DNA from 2 places in the Isoptericola sp. NPDC056605 genome. Region 1 is predicted to be linked to the other one. Evidence: riboswitches for the same ligand, from Rfam matches in the RefSeq annotation. Region 1 holds a riboswitch; the other holds the start of a gene.
The links. Region 1 has a riboswitch for S-adenosylmethionine ahead of ACFQ8Y_RS06025 (ABC transporter substrate-binding protein). Riboswitches for the same ligand answer to the same signal wherever they lie in the genome.
Positions count from the first base shown of each region.

Region 2: linked by a shared signal. The riboswitch ahead of ACFQ8Y_RS16100 (aminotransferase class V-fold PLP-dependent enzyme) and the one ahead of ACFQ8Y_RS06025 (ABC transporter substrate-binding protein) in region 1 are both predicted to bind S-adenosylmethionine.

Region 1 covers NZ_JBHTVT010000004.1:101,161-108,385, reverse strand. Annotated here, with positions in the region: gene ACFQ8Y_RS06035 (GntR family transcriptional regulator) at 1-661, opposite strand, end outside; gene ACFQ8Y_RS06030 (carotenoid oxygenase family protein) at 712-1,980, opposite strand; SAM riboswitch class IV at 2,162-2,275, shown strand; gene ACFQ8Y_RS06025 (ABC transporter substrate-binding protein) at 2,348-3,985, shown strand; gene ACFQ8Y_RS06020 (ABC transporter permease) at 3,990-4,970, shown strand; gene ACFQ8Y_RS06015 (ABC transporter permease) at 4,967-5,884, shown strand; gene ACFQ8Y_RS06010 (dipeptide ABC transporter ATP-binding protein) at 5,881-7,225, shown strand, end outside.
Region 2 covers NZ_JBHTVT010000016.1:68,596-75,820, reverse strand. Annotated here, with positions in the region: gene ACFQ8Y_RS16130 (O-succinylhomoserine sulfhydrylase) at 1-82, opposite strand, end outside; gene ACFQ8Y_RS16125 (rhodanese-like domain-containing protein) at 79-555, opposite strand; gene ACFQ8Y_RS16120 (hypothetical protein) at 822-992, shown strand; gene ACFQ8Y_RS16115 (hypothetical protein) at 1,012-1,548, opposite strand; gene ACFQ8Y_RS16110 (protein kinase) at 1,652-2,836, opposite strand; gene ACFQ8Y_RS16105 (RNA polymerase sigma factor) at 2,836-3,516, opposite strand; SAM riboswitch class IV at 3,603-3,719, shown strand; gene ACFQ8Y_RS16100 (aminotransferase class V-fold PLP-dependent enzyme) at 3,754-5,196, shown strand; gene ACFQ8Y_RS16095 (CsbD family protein) at 5,270-5,443, opposite strand; gene ACFQ8Y_RS16090 (NAD(P)-dependent oxidoreductase) at 5,554-6,450, opposite strand; gene ACFQ8Y_RS16085 (MerR family transcriptional regulator) at 6,500-6,907, shown strand; gene ACFQ8Y_RS16080 (amidase) at 6,908-7,225, opposite strand, start outside.

The sequences.
Region 1 (7,225 bases):
TGCCGCGGACGTAGTTGACCAGGGTCCCGTACACGTGCAGCCGGGTGGTCGGGTCCAGGCCGAGATCGTCGAGCGCGCGCAGGGTCCATGCGCCGTACTCCAGGAGTCCGGGCAGGGTCGCGGGTCGGAGGATGGACACCAGGCGCGGCAACCAGGGGTGACGCTGGTAGGTCTCCCACTGGAGATGAGCGGCGGTCCTCAGGTGGGAGCGCCAGCCGGGCGGCGGTTCCGGGTAGACGATCTCGGCGAACGCCGCGTCCGCGACGAGCTGGGTGAGCTCCGTCGTGCCGTCGAGGTGACGGCGCAGGGTAATCGTCGCGACGCCGAGCTCGGCCGCGACCGCCCGCAGGGACAGGCCGGGCACGCCGCTCGTGTCGGCGACGCTCATCGCCGCGCGGACGACCTGGTCCCGCTCGAGCCCTCCGGTCGCGCGCGACGGAAGCCTGCGAGAGGCGACCACCGCGCCGACCCGGGGCACCGTCTCGATCGCGCCCGACTGCCGGAGCGTGGCCAGGGCCTTGGTGGCGGTCGCCATCGCGACGCCCCACTCGTGCACGATCGCCCGGGTCGTGGGCACGCGATCACCGGGCTGGAGGTCGCCGTCGGCGATGCGCCGCTCGAGGTCGGCGACGATCACGAGGTACCGCGGCGTGTCGGTCACGGCGTCATGCTGCCACGGCGTCGACGGCACCGAGACTCGTCGGTCGGGAGTCATCGGTCCGGGAGCCAGCTGCCGTGCAGACCGAGGGGCACCCGGGCCGGCAGGTGGACGCGGGCGACGGGCGCGCCGGTGAAGTCCTGGGCGGCGAGGATCACCAGGTCGCTGGCGTTCCGCGAGGGGTTGTGGACGTAGGTGAGCAGGTATCCGTGGTCCTCGACGGCACCGTCGGCCCCGGCCGCGGCGAACACGGCCTCGCCGACTGCCTCGTCCCGCCCGAAGCGGTGCACCTCGGACGTGCCGTGCGCGAGGTCGTGCTTGACGAGGGCGTTGGTGAAGGAGTCGTCGCCCGGCGCCCCCTCGGGCTCGAACGGCACCCCGTAGAGGGCGGTCGCCGCCGAGTAGCCGAAGCGGTAGGGGCGGGTCAGGCGCGACTCGTTCACCCGCGGGAAGTCCTGCGGCCGGTCGTCCACCCGCTGCTGGTGGATCGTGCCCGGCCCGATCGTCCAGCGGTCCAGCATCGGGCGGATCGCGCCGGGCGCGGCGGGGTCGAACGGTCCGTCGGCCGTGATGACGTCGACCACCACCGAGTCGCCGTCGTCGTAGGCGTTCAGCGTGTGGCTGACGTGGACGGGGTCGACGTAGAACCAGCGCACCTCGCCTCCCGCCCGGGGCATGACGCCCACCCGGGTCGGGTGGTCCGGCAGCCAGCGGCACTCGAGGCCGTCGAAGCCGAGCGGCGTGTCCCAGAGCACGACGTGGCTCTCGGTGAGCGCGAAGTCGTGCATGAACGGCGTGCGGGTCATCGGGATCGAGGTGGTGCCGGTGACCGTCCCGCCGGCGTCGGTCACGATGTGCTGCACGACGTCGCGGCCCGGCATGTACGACAGCGAGTGCAGCTCCCCGGTGCGCGGGTCGTGCTTGGAGTGCGCCCCTGCCATGAACCCCTCGGGGGTGGCGCCGAGGTCGCACGACCCCAGCGTGTTCAGCTCCTCGTCCAGCTCCGCGGGCGGGAGGCCGCCTTCCGCCAGGGCGAACGTGCGCTGCGCGTGCTCGATCACGTGGACCATGGGCGCGAAGCCCGACGTCCGGACGAAGCGGTTGCGGTACCACTCGGCCCGGCCGTCGCGCAGCCGCACCCCGTGCACCATGCCCTGGCCCATGCCCCAGATGTGCACGCCGGGATCCTCCACGCCCAGGGCGTTGGGCCCGTTGCGCAGGTAGCGGCCGTTCAGCTCGGCCGGGATCCGCCCGGTGACGGGCAGGCCGTAGGCGGTGATCTCTTCGGTGACGGGCTCGAACGGCCCTTCCAGGTAGCGCATGGGTTCACCGTAGGAACGCACGCCCCCTGACCTGGGCAGACGCGGGACGCTCGGCGGCTGTGCACTAGTGCAGCGGGCGCGTGGACGGCGTGACGCCCGGCCCGAGGGGGAGGCATCCGAGATATGAGACGACCACGGCATTCCTTGACTCGCGGGCTCCGGACCGCTTCCCTGCCGCCCAGGTGACGAGCGCCAGCACCCAGGCCCGGCTCGCTGGCCAGCAACCCTTCGACGTGACGGGGTGCTCCGGGAACGACCTGACCCTGCCGCGCCCGCGGCGGGGTAAGCACGGCTCCGGTCGTCCACCGGGTCCCGGCAGCGTGCCGGGGCCGGGACGACCCGCCACGACCACGAGGAACGCCACGCGATGACCACCACCCCTCGCACCCACCGCCGCCGGACCCTCGGGCTGGCCGCGGCCGCCTCGGCCGCCGGCCTCCTGCTGGGCGCCTGCTCGAGCGGCGCCGACGCGACCGGTACCGGCGCGTCGGCCGACGCCGAGCCCGTCGCCGGCGGCGACCTGACGTTCGCCATCACGGTGGACTCGCACTGCATCGACCCGCAGCAGGTCGGCAACAACGACGCGATCGCGGCCGCCCGGCAGACCGTCGCCTCCCTGACCGCCCAGGACCCGGAGTCGGGCGAGATCCTGCCCTGGCTCGCCGAGAGCTGGGAGGTGAACGACGACGCCTCCAGCTACACGTTCCACCTGCGCGACGACGCCACCTTCGCCGACGGCACCCCGATCGACGCCGAGGCCGTCAAGACCAACTTCGACGCTATCGTCGACCTCGGCGCCGTGGCGTCGCTCGGGTCGCAGTACCTGGTCGGCTACGCGGGCACCACCGTGGTGGACGAGCACACCGTGACCGTCGACTTCGACGAGCCCAGCGCGCAGTTCCTCCAGGCCACGTCGACGTTCTCCCTCGGCCTGCTGTCGCCCGGCTCGGCGAAGCTCTCGGCCGAGGACCGGTGCGCCGGCAAGTACGTGGGCTCCGGGCCGTTCGCCGTGCAGACCTACGCCCAGGACCAGGAGATCGTCCTGGAGAAGGTCAAGGACTACGCCTGGGGCTCGGAGGCGAACGCGCACACCGGCGAGGCCTACCTCGACACCGTGACCTTCAAGGTCATCCCCGAGGCCGGCGTGCGCACCGGCTCCCTGCAGTCCGGCCAGATCGACGCCACCGCCGCGCTGAACGCCGTCGACCTGCCGCAGTTCGACGGCAACGGGTTCTGGCTGCAGTACCGCGCCAACCCGGGCGTCGTGTTCAACCTCTTCCCGAACGAGTCCAGCCCGCTGGCCGCCGACGAGGCCGTGCGCACCGCGCTCGTCAAGGGGATCGACCGCCAGCAGATCGTCGACACGGTGCTGACGCCGCAGGACCAGCCGGCCACGGGCGTGCTCTCCCACTCGACGCCGCTGTTCGAGGGCGCCGACGACCTGCTCGCCTACGACCCCGAGGGCGCGAAGAAGATCCTCGACGACGCCGGCTGGGTCGAGGGCGCCGACGGCATCCGGGAGAAGGACGGGCAGACGCTCACCACGACCGTGACGTTCTGGCAGGTGCCCGAGCCGCTCGAGCTCGTGCAGCAGCAGCTGCGCCAGATCGGCGTCGACCTGCAGCTCAAGCACGTGACCGTCGCCGAGAAGGAGGCGGCGAACGAGGCCGGCGACTTCGACTTCGACTACTACAACCTCACCCGGTCCGACGCCGACGTGCTGCGCACGATCTTCTCGGCGAACGCGCGCAACATCAACCAGCGCGACGCGGAGGAGGTCGACCAGCTCCTGGACGACTCCGCCGCGGCCACCGACCCCGAGGAGCGGAAGAAGCTCGTGGCCGAGGCGTCCAGGCTCCTCATCGAGCGCGGGCACGCCATCCCCGTCTACGAGCTGTCCACCACGATCGCCGCGAGCGACCGCGTCCAGGGCCTGACGTTCGAGGCGTCCTCGCGCCTGGACTTCTACGACGCCTGGGTCACCGACGGCGCGGGTGAGGAGTGACCGGATGACCCGCTACGTGCTGCGGCGCGCCGGGCAGGGGGTGTTCGTCCTCTGGGCGGCCTTCACCGTCGCGTTCTTCGTCCTCTACCTGCTGCCCAGCGACCCGGCCGCCCTGGTCGCGTCCGGTGGCGGCGAGGTGAACCAGGTCGACCCGGCCCAGCTGGCCGCGCTGCGGGCCGAGTACGGGCTCGACCGCCCGGTCCTCGTGCAGTACGGCGCCGCCCTGCTCGCCGCGCTGACCGGCGACTTCGGCACCTCCTACGTGAGCGGCGCACCCGCGACCACGCTCGTCGCGCAGGCCCTGCCCGAGACGCTCAAGCTCACCGGCACGGCGCTGGTGGTCGCCGTCGTCGGGGGCACCGCGGTCGCCGTGGCCAGCGTCTTCCCGCGGGCCCGGTTCCTGCGCCAGGCGCTGTCCGCGCTGCCGCCGCTCGGGGTCGCGCTGCCCACGTTCTTCGTGGGCCTGGTGCTGCTGCAGTGGTTCTCGTTCCGGGTGCCGGTGTTCCCGGCGATCGGCAACGACGGCGCGATCAGCCTCGTGCTGCCCACGATCACGCTCGCCGTCCCGGCCGGGGCCCAGCTCGCCCAGATCCTGTCCCGCTCCCTGCGGGGCACGCTCGGCGAGCCCTACGTCGAGACGGCGTGGGCCAAGGGCGCGAGCCGCACCCGGGTGCACCTCGCGCACGCCCTGCGCAACGCCGCCATCCCGGCGTTCACCGTGCTCGGCGTCATGGTGGGCGGCCTGCTCGGGGGCGCCGTGGTCACCGAGACGGTGTTCTCCCGCGTCGGGCTCGGCCGGCTCACCGTGCAGTCGGTCAACCAGCAGGACGTGCCCGTGGTCCTGGCGATCGTCGTGCTGTCGGCGCTCGTCTTCGTCGTCGTCACCCTCGTGGTCGACCTCGTCTACCCCCTGCTCGACCCCAGGATCCAGGTGCGGGCCCCGCGCCGGGCCCGCACGAGGCGACCCACGGCGGTGACCGCATGACGCTCCAGACCCTCTCCCGGCCCGCGGCCCGGGCCGCCGCTCCCGTCCCGGCGACCGCCGCCGGCGCGGCGCGCGACGGTCGCCCCCGGGCCGCCGTCCGCGCCGTCCGCCACGTGCTGCGACGGCCGGGGCTGCTGGTCGCCGTGGCCGTGCTGCTGCTCGTCGCCGCCTGGGCGGTCGTGCCGCAGGCGTTCACCGCCCAGGACCCGCTGGGCGGCGTCCCCGCCGACCGGCTGCAGGCGCCGTCGGGCGCGCACTGGTTCGGCACCGACCACCTGGGGCGCGACGTGTACGCCCGGGTGGTGCACGGCGCGTCGCTCACGCTGCGCACGACGGCGCTCGCGGTGGTCGTCGGCCTCGTCCTCGGTTCCCTGCTGGGCCTGCTCGCGGGCTTCCTGCGCGGCTGGGTGGACGACGTGATCGGCCGGCTGGTCGACATGCTCCTCGCGATCCCGAGCATCCTGCTTTCCCTGGCGATCATCACCGCGCTCGGCTTCGGGCCGGTCAAGGTGGCGATCGCGGTGGGCATCGGCTCGGTGGCGACCTTCGCCCGCGTCATGCGGGCCGAGGTGCTGCGCGTGTCGACCTCCGTGTACGTCGAGGCGGCCCGGGCGTCCGGGCTACGTTGGCCCGCCGTGCTCGGGCGCCACGTGCTGCCGAACTCCTCCGGCCCCGTGCTGGCGCTCGTCGCCCTCGACTTCGGCACCGCCGTGCTGGCCGTGTCCGCGCTGAGCTTCCTCGGCTACGGCACGCCGCCACCAGCGCCCGAGTGGGGCGCGCTCGTCTCCGGCGGGCGCGACTACCTCGCCACCGCGTGGTGGCTCACCACCCTGCCCGGGCTCGTCATCGTGGCCGTCGTGCTCGCCGCCAACCGTGTGTCGCGGGCCCTGGAGAAGTCGGGAGAGGACCAGTGACCGGAGCAGCACGCCCGCCGGCGGCGGAGGCGCCCGCGCCCCAGACCCCGGTGCTCGAGATCAGCGGCCTCGAGGTGGCCTACCGGGCCGCCGACGGCGGCACCCGCCCCGCCGTGCGGGGCGTGGACCTGCGGGTCGGGGCGGGAGAGGTGGTGGCCCTGGTCGGCGAGTCCGGCTCGGGCAAGAGCACGACGGCGCACGCCGCCCTGCACCTGCTTCCCCGCGGCGGCGAGGTCACGGCCGGCCGCATCCGGCTCGACGGCCGGGACCTGTCCGACCTCACGGCGAAGGAGTGGCAGGACGTGCGCGGCCGCCACGTGGGCCTGGTGCCGCAGGACCCGACCGTCTCCCTCAACCCGGTGGTCCGGGTGGGGGACCAGGTCGCCGAGGTGCTCGTCATCCACGGGTTGGCGCGCCGCGCGGACGCCAAGGTCCGCGCCGTCGAGCTGCTGCGCCAGGCCGGCGTGGACGACCCCGCGGCGCGGGCGCGCCAGTACCCGCACCAGCTCTCGGGCGGCCTGCGTCAACGGGTGCTCATCGCGATCGCCATCGCGGCCGGGCCCCGCCTGATCGTCGCGGACGAGCCGACCAGCGCCCTCGACGTCACCGTGCAGCGCCGCATCCTGGACCACCTCGACTCGCTCGTGCGCGAGACGGGCACCGCGGTGCTGCTCATCACCCACGACCTGGGGGTGGCCGCCGACCGCGCCGACCGCATCGTGGTCCTCGAGCAGGGACTGGTGGTCGAGGAGGGCCCCGCCGCCCGCCTGCTGGCCGACCCGCAGCACCCGTACACGCGCGCGCTCCTGGCGGCCGCGCCGAGCCTGGCGAGCTCGCGCCTCGTCGTCGTCGGCGGCGACCGCGGCTCCGCCCCCGACGCCGAGCGGCGCGCGGAGCCGGCGCCGTCCTCCGCGGAGGGCACGGCGTCGCCGGTGCTCGCGCTCGACGGCGTCCGCAAGGAGTTCCCACTGCCGCGCGGGGCGGAGCGCCGCACCCTCGTCGCGGTCGACGACGTGAGCCTCGCGGTGGGGCGGGGGCGCACCTACGCCCTGGTCGGGGAGTCCGGCTCGGGCAAGAGCACGACGGCGCGCCTGGCGCTGCGTCTCGAGCAGCCCACGGCCGGGAGCGTCGTCTTCCGCGGCGAGGACATCACGGACGCGCGCGGACGGGAGCTGCGCGCGCTGCGACGGGGCTTCCAGGTGGTGTACCAGAGCCCGTACGCGTCGCTCGACCCCCGGTTCACGGTGGAGCAGATCGTGGCCGAGCCGCTGCGCGCCTACGGCGTCGGCGATCGCGCGGAGCGCGCCGACCGGGCGCGGGCCCTGATCGAGGACGTCGCGC
Region 2 (7,225 bases), on a different contig from region 1:
GGACCGTGGCGGGCAGCGGGCGCGAGCCGCCGAAGGTCGTGGGGTCGGCGCCAGGGCCGGTCGGGACCTGCACGCCGCTCATCGGGCCTGCTCCGGGTCCTGCTGCCGGGCGGCGTCGTACGCGCCCCACGGCAGGCCGCGCACCTTCCAGCCCTCGCGGTCGCGGACGCCGTCGAAGCCGGGGCCGCCCTCGAAGCCCTCGAGCACGTTGTACGCCGGGCCGAGGCCCGACGACGTCGCGAGGCGCGCCGCGCCGATCGAGCGCTGGCCGGAGCGGCACAGGAAGACGACGGGGCGGTCCGCGGTCACGCCCGCGGCGGCGAGCTCGGCGAGGAAGCCGGCGTTCGGGCGCCCGCCCGCCTGCACCCACTCGACGAAGACCGGGGCCTTCCCGGCGGTCGCGGTGTCCGGCACGCCGATGGCGCGCCACTCGCCCTCGGTGCGCACGTCGACGAGGACGGCGTCCGGATCGCCGGCGAGCAGGTCCCACGCCTGCTGCGGGGTGAGGTCGCCGGCGTAGCCCTCGGCGGGGCGGGGATCGATCTGGGTGCTCATCGCAGTCCTCCCATCGGTCGTGGCGGTAGCACCCTCGTCCGGACGGGCCGCCGTCGCCGGCGACCGGCCCGCGGGTTGCTGCGGCGTCGACGTGCCACGTCACTCGGCCGCTCGGGATGGTCCTGGCGATCGTACGACAGGCGTCCGCGTGCTGGTCACCCCGTCTCGGGACGCGAACGCCGTGCGTCCCCGGTGTGCCCAGGCGCGGCCGAAGGTAAAGTCTCCGGCAGGATCCGGGCTCGACCGCACCTCGAAGGAGACGGACGATGGCAATCCTCGCCACGATCAAGGGGTGGTTCCGGCGCGAGCGCAAGGAGCCGTTGGAGCGTCCGCGCGACCTGCCGCCGCCGCGTCCCGAGGGCGGGCGCCCGCACGAGGCCCCCTACCCCCAGGGCGCGGACAACGTGCTCGGCTGGCGGGACGGCCCTGGCGTCTGACCCGCGGCACACCTGGGGGTCAGTCGTCGTCGTCCTCGCCGAAGTGCGCCACGTGGGCGTGCTGGTGGTGCTTGACGAACAGCCGCAGCTCGACGTCGCGGCCGTCCGCCTGCTGCGTGAGCACGCGGTCGATCCGGTCGGACTCGCGGGTCGCGGCGTCGACGATGACGTCGGCGTGCTCCTTCGTGTCCGCACCCGACCAGGTGCCGGGTTCCGCGAGCACGGCCTGGGAGTCGGCGGTGCCGGCGGCCAGGTCGGTGCCGGTGAGCTGCTCCACCTGGGCCCGGTCGAGGGTGATGACGGTCTTGTCGCTGTCGGCGTAGCGGACGGTGTACGCCGAGGGATCCTTCGCCGCCGGCGCGTCGGCGGTCTCCTCGGTCCCGTCGGCCTGCTCGTCGGCGCCTGCGGCGTCGTCGGCGGGCTGCGTCGCCGTCGTGTCCGACGCCGAGGTCCCCGGGTCGTCGAACTCGGCGTCGGGGGTCGGGGACGCGCACGCGCTCAGGGCGAGGAGGCTCGCGAGGGCGATCGGCGTCAGTCGGCGGGGAAGGTGTCGCATGGTCTCTCCTGGTCGATGGTGCCAGCCCCGTGCGGTGCTGACCCCCGTGAGTCGTCCGCGGCGGCGGAAAGGTTGCACGCGGACCGAGATTTCTTCGTCCGGGTCAGGACCCGGCGCCGACCCGCAGCCGGTGCACGGCCGTGAGGGCGGTCCCGTCCGGGGCGCGGGCCTCGAGCACCACCTCGGCGGCGCCGGTGCTGCTGGCGGTGAGCCGCACGCGCTCGTCGTCGGCCACGTAGGTGCCCGTGGGCAGCGTCCACACCCAGTGCTCCGCGCCCGCGACGTCGGCCGTGAGGGTGACCGGCTCGCCGACGGTCGCCGTCCCGGGCCCGGAGATGTCGACGCTCGCGCCGCCCCCGGCAGCGCGAGGCCGGTCGAGCCAGGCCGTGACGCCGGCGCCCGCGCCCAGGCCGAGGACGGCGGCGGTGACCGCGGCGACGACGGCGCCGGGGCGGCGTCGCGCGCGGTCCGGGCCGCCGGTCGTGCCCGGGCCGAGCGCCCCCTCGACGTCGGCCAGCCAGGCTGCGGCGTCGGGGTGCCGCCGGGCGGGGGCGTCGGCGAGGCTGCGGCGCAGCGCGGCGTCGAGGGAGCGCGGGAGGTCGGCGCCGTCGACGAGCCAGGACAGCAGCGCGGACATCGCCCACAGGTCGGCGCGGGTGTCGACCGTGCCGGGGCCGTCCTGCTCCGGCGGCCGGAACCCCTCGGTGCCGCCCGCGACGGTCAGCCCGGAGCTGCGGGCCAGGTCCTTGCTCATGCCGAGGTCGGCCAGGACGAGGCGCTCGTCCGGCCGGACGACGGCGGCGGGAACGCCCTCGACCGCGCCCTCCGGGCCGGTGCGCAGCAGCACGTTGCCGGGGCTGAGGTCCCGGTGCACGAGGCGTGCGGCGTGCACGGCCTCGACCGCGGCGGCGAGCCCCCGGGCGACGGCGAGCACGTCGGCGGGCGTCGCCGTCCACCCGTCCGCCCGCAGGGCCGCGACGCGGGCCGCGAGGGTGCCGCGGTCGGCGAGCTCGAGGACGAGGTAGGGCTGCTGGCGGTCGCTCTCGCCGATGTCGTGCACGGCGACGACGTGCGGGCTCGCCACCCGCCGCAGCGCCCGGCCCTCCGCGATGAACCGCTCGCGGACCTCCGGGTTGAGGCTGTGGTTCTCGGCCAGCACCTTCACCACGACGACGTCGTCCAGCCGCTCGTCCACGGCGCGGTGCACGGTGGCGAACGACCCGACGCCGATCACGTCGCCCACCCGGTACCGCCCGAGCAGCGGCTCGGGCGCGGCCGCCGCGGCCATCAGGACAGGCCCCCGAGGGCCGCGGCCACGAGCGCGCGGCCGCGCGAGACCTGTGACTTCACGGTGCCGACGCTGCGACCCAGACGGTCGGCCACCTCCGCGTAGGGCAGGCCCTCGATGTCGCGCAGCGTCACGGGCTCGCGGTAGAGCTCGGGCAGGGCGGCGAGCGCGTCGCGCACGGTGGCGCGCGTGGCGATGAGGGAGCTCATCCGTTCCGACGGCCCGACGTCGTCGTCGGGCAGGGGAGCGGTGGCGCGCTGCCGACGCAGGTGGTCGACCACCCGGTGGCGCACGATCCCGTGCACCCACGTGGTGACCCGCGACCCGCCCGCGAACGACCGGACCGACGTCGCCACGGAGACCAGCACGTCCTGGGAGACGTCGTCCACGGCGGCCTCGTCGAGCAGGGCGCCGCGCACGAAGCGCCGGACGACGCCGGACGCGTCCAGCAGCTCCACCAGCAGCTCGGTCGCGGGCGCGGAGCCCGCGGCGGCCCGCCCGCCGACGAGGTCGAGGACGTCGGCGGCGTCGTCCCCGGTCGCCGCGCGGGCGGCGAGCCCTGCGGCGTGGAGGTCGCCGCCGGCGAGGGCGCGGGCGACCAGCTCGGCCGGGGTTCCGACGGGGCTTCCGACGGGGCCTCCCGGAGGCGCGCCGGAGGCCGGAACGGTGCGATCGGGCATGCATCCAGCGTCTCACGCGACCGCATCGTGAGAAGGGGGCGGGCTCCGCTTGACCATGTGGTGCTGCGCACGCACGATGGGCGGCAGGTCAAGAGCGCCAGCGCGAAGCCCCGGCTCGCTGGCCGGCAACCCTCCTCTCGCGGCGGGGTGCCCCGGGTGACGACCTGGCCCTGCGCCGTCCGGCGCGCGGGCAAGCGCGGGGAGCCACCTCCCCGGCACGACCGAGGAGGACCACGCATGACCACGCTCACCCCCGCGCCTGCGGTGCCCGCCGTGCGCGTCGGCGCCGTGCAGGACGTCGCACCCGTGCTGCCCGTCGTCGGGAGCGACACGCTCGTGCCGCTCGTCGACGGCCGTCAGCTGCCGTACGCCAACCTCGACGTCGCGGCGTCGGCGCCCGCCCTGCAGGCCGTGGCCGACCGGGTCGCGCGCGTGCTGCCGCTGTACGCCAGCGTCCATCGCGGCGCCGGCTACCTGTCGCAGGTCTCGACGGCCCTGTACGAGACGGCCCGCCGCACGATCGGCGCGTTCGTCGGAGCCCGCGAGGACGACCTCACGATCGTCACCCGCAACACGACGGACTCGCTCAACCTGCTCGCGGGCTGCGTGCCCGCCGACCCGGCCACCGGCGAGCCCGGCCGCGTCCTCGTGCTCGACATCGAGCACCACGCCAACCTGCTGCCCTGGCAGCGCGTCACCGACGCGACCGTCGTCGCGGGCGGCCCGTCCGTGGCCGCCACCCTCGCGGAGATCGAGGAAGAGCTGGGGTCGGCCGCTGCCGCGGGCCGCCCCTACGCCCTCCTGGCGCTCACCGGCGCGTCCAACGTGACCGGCGAGGCGCTGCCCGTGGCCGACGTCGTCGCCGCCGCGCACGGCGCCGGCGCGCGCGTCGTGCTCGACGGCGCCCAGCTGGTGCCGCACCGCCGCTTCTCGCTCGCGGAGACGGGCGTCGACTACGTCGCGTTCTCGGGCCACAAGACGTACGCGCCGTTCGGGGCCGGTGCCCTGGTCGGCCGGCGCGACTGGCTCGACGCCGGCACCCCGTACCTGGCCGGCGGCGGCGCCGTGCGCCGGGTGCGCACCACCACGACCGACTGGCACGAGGGCCCCGCCCGGCACGAGGCCGGCTCGCCCAACGTCGTGGGAGCGGTGGCGCTCGCGGCCGCGTGCGACGAGCTCGCCGCCCTCGACCCGTGGGTCGCGGCCGGGCACGAGGACGCCCTGCGGCGCCGGCTCGTGGACGGGCTCGGCGAGATCGAGCGCGTCGAGGTCGTCCACGTCTGGGACGACGCCGTCGACCCGGTGGGGGTCGTGACGTTCACCGTCACCGGATACGACCCCGGCCTCGTCGCCGCGTACCTGTCCGCCGAGCACGGCATCGGCGTGCGCGACGGCCGGTTCTGCGCCCACCCGCTGCTCGGCCGCCTCGGCTTCGACGCCGGCGCCGTCCGCGCGTCGGTGGGCCTCGGCACCGCGGGCGAGGAGGTCGAGCGGCTCGTCGCCGCCGTCCGCTCGCTCGTGACCGAGGGGCCGCAGGCGCAGTACGACGTCGTGGACGGGCTGTGGGTCGTCGTCGACGACCCGCGCCCCGTGCCCGAGGGCTCCGGCCTCGAGGGGCTGCTCGCCACCGCCGCGCTGGGCGCCGACGAGGCGTTCGGCTGCCTGCCCGACGACCTCTGAGCCGTCGGCCCTGCCCCGGGCGGACATGACGACGGGGCGCCACCGTGCGGTGGCGCCCCGTCGTGTCAGCGGGTCAGCCCTTGAACGCGTCCTTGACGTCGTCGCCCGCCTGCTTGAGGTTCGCGCTGGCCTGCTGGGCCTTGCCCTCGGCCTCTTTGCTCTCGTCGTCGGTGAGCTTGCCCGTGGCTTCCTTGGCCTTGCCTTCGGCCTCTTCCGCCAGGTGCTTGGCCTTGTCTCCCAGTCCCATCGGGGCTCCTTCCGTCGGACGAACGACCTCGAGCACCGACCGTAGGCGCGTGCCCGCCGGCTCGCACGCCGACGTCTCAGGTCGTGGTCCTCCGGGTGGCGACCGGCAGGTCAGGGCGTCGGGCGGCCGAACTCCTCGATCAGCACCGGGTACTGCTCGTGACCGTGGCCCGCGGCGACGCCACGGTCGGCCACGGCCTTGAGCAGTCTCGGCAGCTCGGTGCTCACGCCCAGCACCGCGCTCTCCTCGACGAGGTGCGCCATCGCGCGCGCGTCCGTCTCGAGGGCCGAGGCCTCCGCCGGGAACCTGCCGCTGTCGACCTGCTCCGCGTAGCCGGGCAGCCAGGCGGCCACGCCCTCCGCGATCTGCCGGGCGAACGGGGCGAAGGCGGCGGCGTCCACCCCGGCCGTGCGGAGCATGGCGGTGCCGTGCAGCCACGCGTCGAGGACGCTCCACATCATCGTGAGGCCGGCCGCGTCGTAGAGGGACGCCAGCCCGGGGTCCTCGCCGAGGTGGGTGACGGTGCCGAGCGCGGCGAGGGTGGCGGCGTGCGCGTCGAAGTCCGTCCGGGGCCCGCTGTGCAGGACGACCGCGTCCGCCGTCCCGATCGCGGGCGGCACGGCCATGATCGCGCCGTCGAGGTATCGCGCGCCGCGCCGGGCGGCCCACCGGGCGGTCTCCCTGGCCTGCGAGGAGCTGCTGGACGTGAGGTTGACCAGCGTGGCGCCGGCGAGGTCGACGTCGTCGTGGCCGAGCAGCTCGCGCACGGCGGCGTCGTCGGTGAGGCAGACGATCGTCAGGCCGCCGGGACGGACCGCCGCGGCCGCCGTGGGCGCCAGGTGGGCGCCGTCCGCCACCAACGCGTCGGCCCTGGCGGGGGTGCGGTTCCACACGGTGGTGGGGTGTCCGGCCCGCAGGAACGCGCCGGCGAGCGCGCGACCCATGAGGCCGAGTCCGACGACGGAGACGGGGGCGGGGGACGACGGCTTGTGGGTTCTGGTGACCATGGCAGCATCGTCGACGTTCATACCGGTGTGAAGGTCAAGGGGGAGCGGGATGCGGATCGGTGAGCTGAGCCGCCGCACGGGCGTGCGGACGCACCAGCTGCGCTACTACGAGGCCCAGGGCCTGCTGGACGTCGCCCGACGCTCGAACGGCTACCGCGAGTTCGACGAGGGGGCCGTGCTGCGGGTGCGGCAGATCCGGCACCTGCTCGACGCGGGCCTGTCGTCCGAGGACATCGCCTACGTCCTGCCGTGCGCGGTCGGCGAGGAGCCGCAGCTGCCCGGCTGTGCCGAGCTCCTGACCGCGATGCGCTCCCGCCTGCGGCGTCTGGAGGACCAGATGGCGAGGCTCGCCCGCTCGCGCTCGGCCCTGGCCGGGTACATCGCGGCGGCGGAGCGGGTGGGTGGCGAGACCTACCCGCCGCTCGACGGCGCGACGGCGGAGAGGGTTCCCGCCTGATCACCAGGCCGGAGGGTGCCGGTCCGCCCAGCGCAGCCGGTCCTCGAGCTGGGCGGCGAGCGCGAGGAGCGTCGTCTCGCCGCCCGGCCGCCCGATCAGCTGGACGCCCATCGGCAGCCCGTCGTCGGTCCAGCGGGTCGGCAGCGTGATCGCCGGCAGCCCCGCCACGTTGAGCATCGACGTCCACGGCGTGTACTGGCACTGCTGCTCGAAGTTGCGCTCGGGGTCCTCGGGGTCGAACCAGCCGAGCGGGCGGGGCGTCATCGCGAGCGCGGGGGTGACGACGGCGTCGAACCGTGACACCTGCGCGACCAGCCT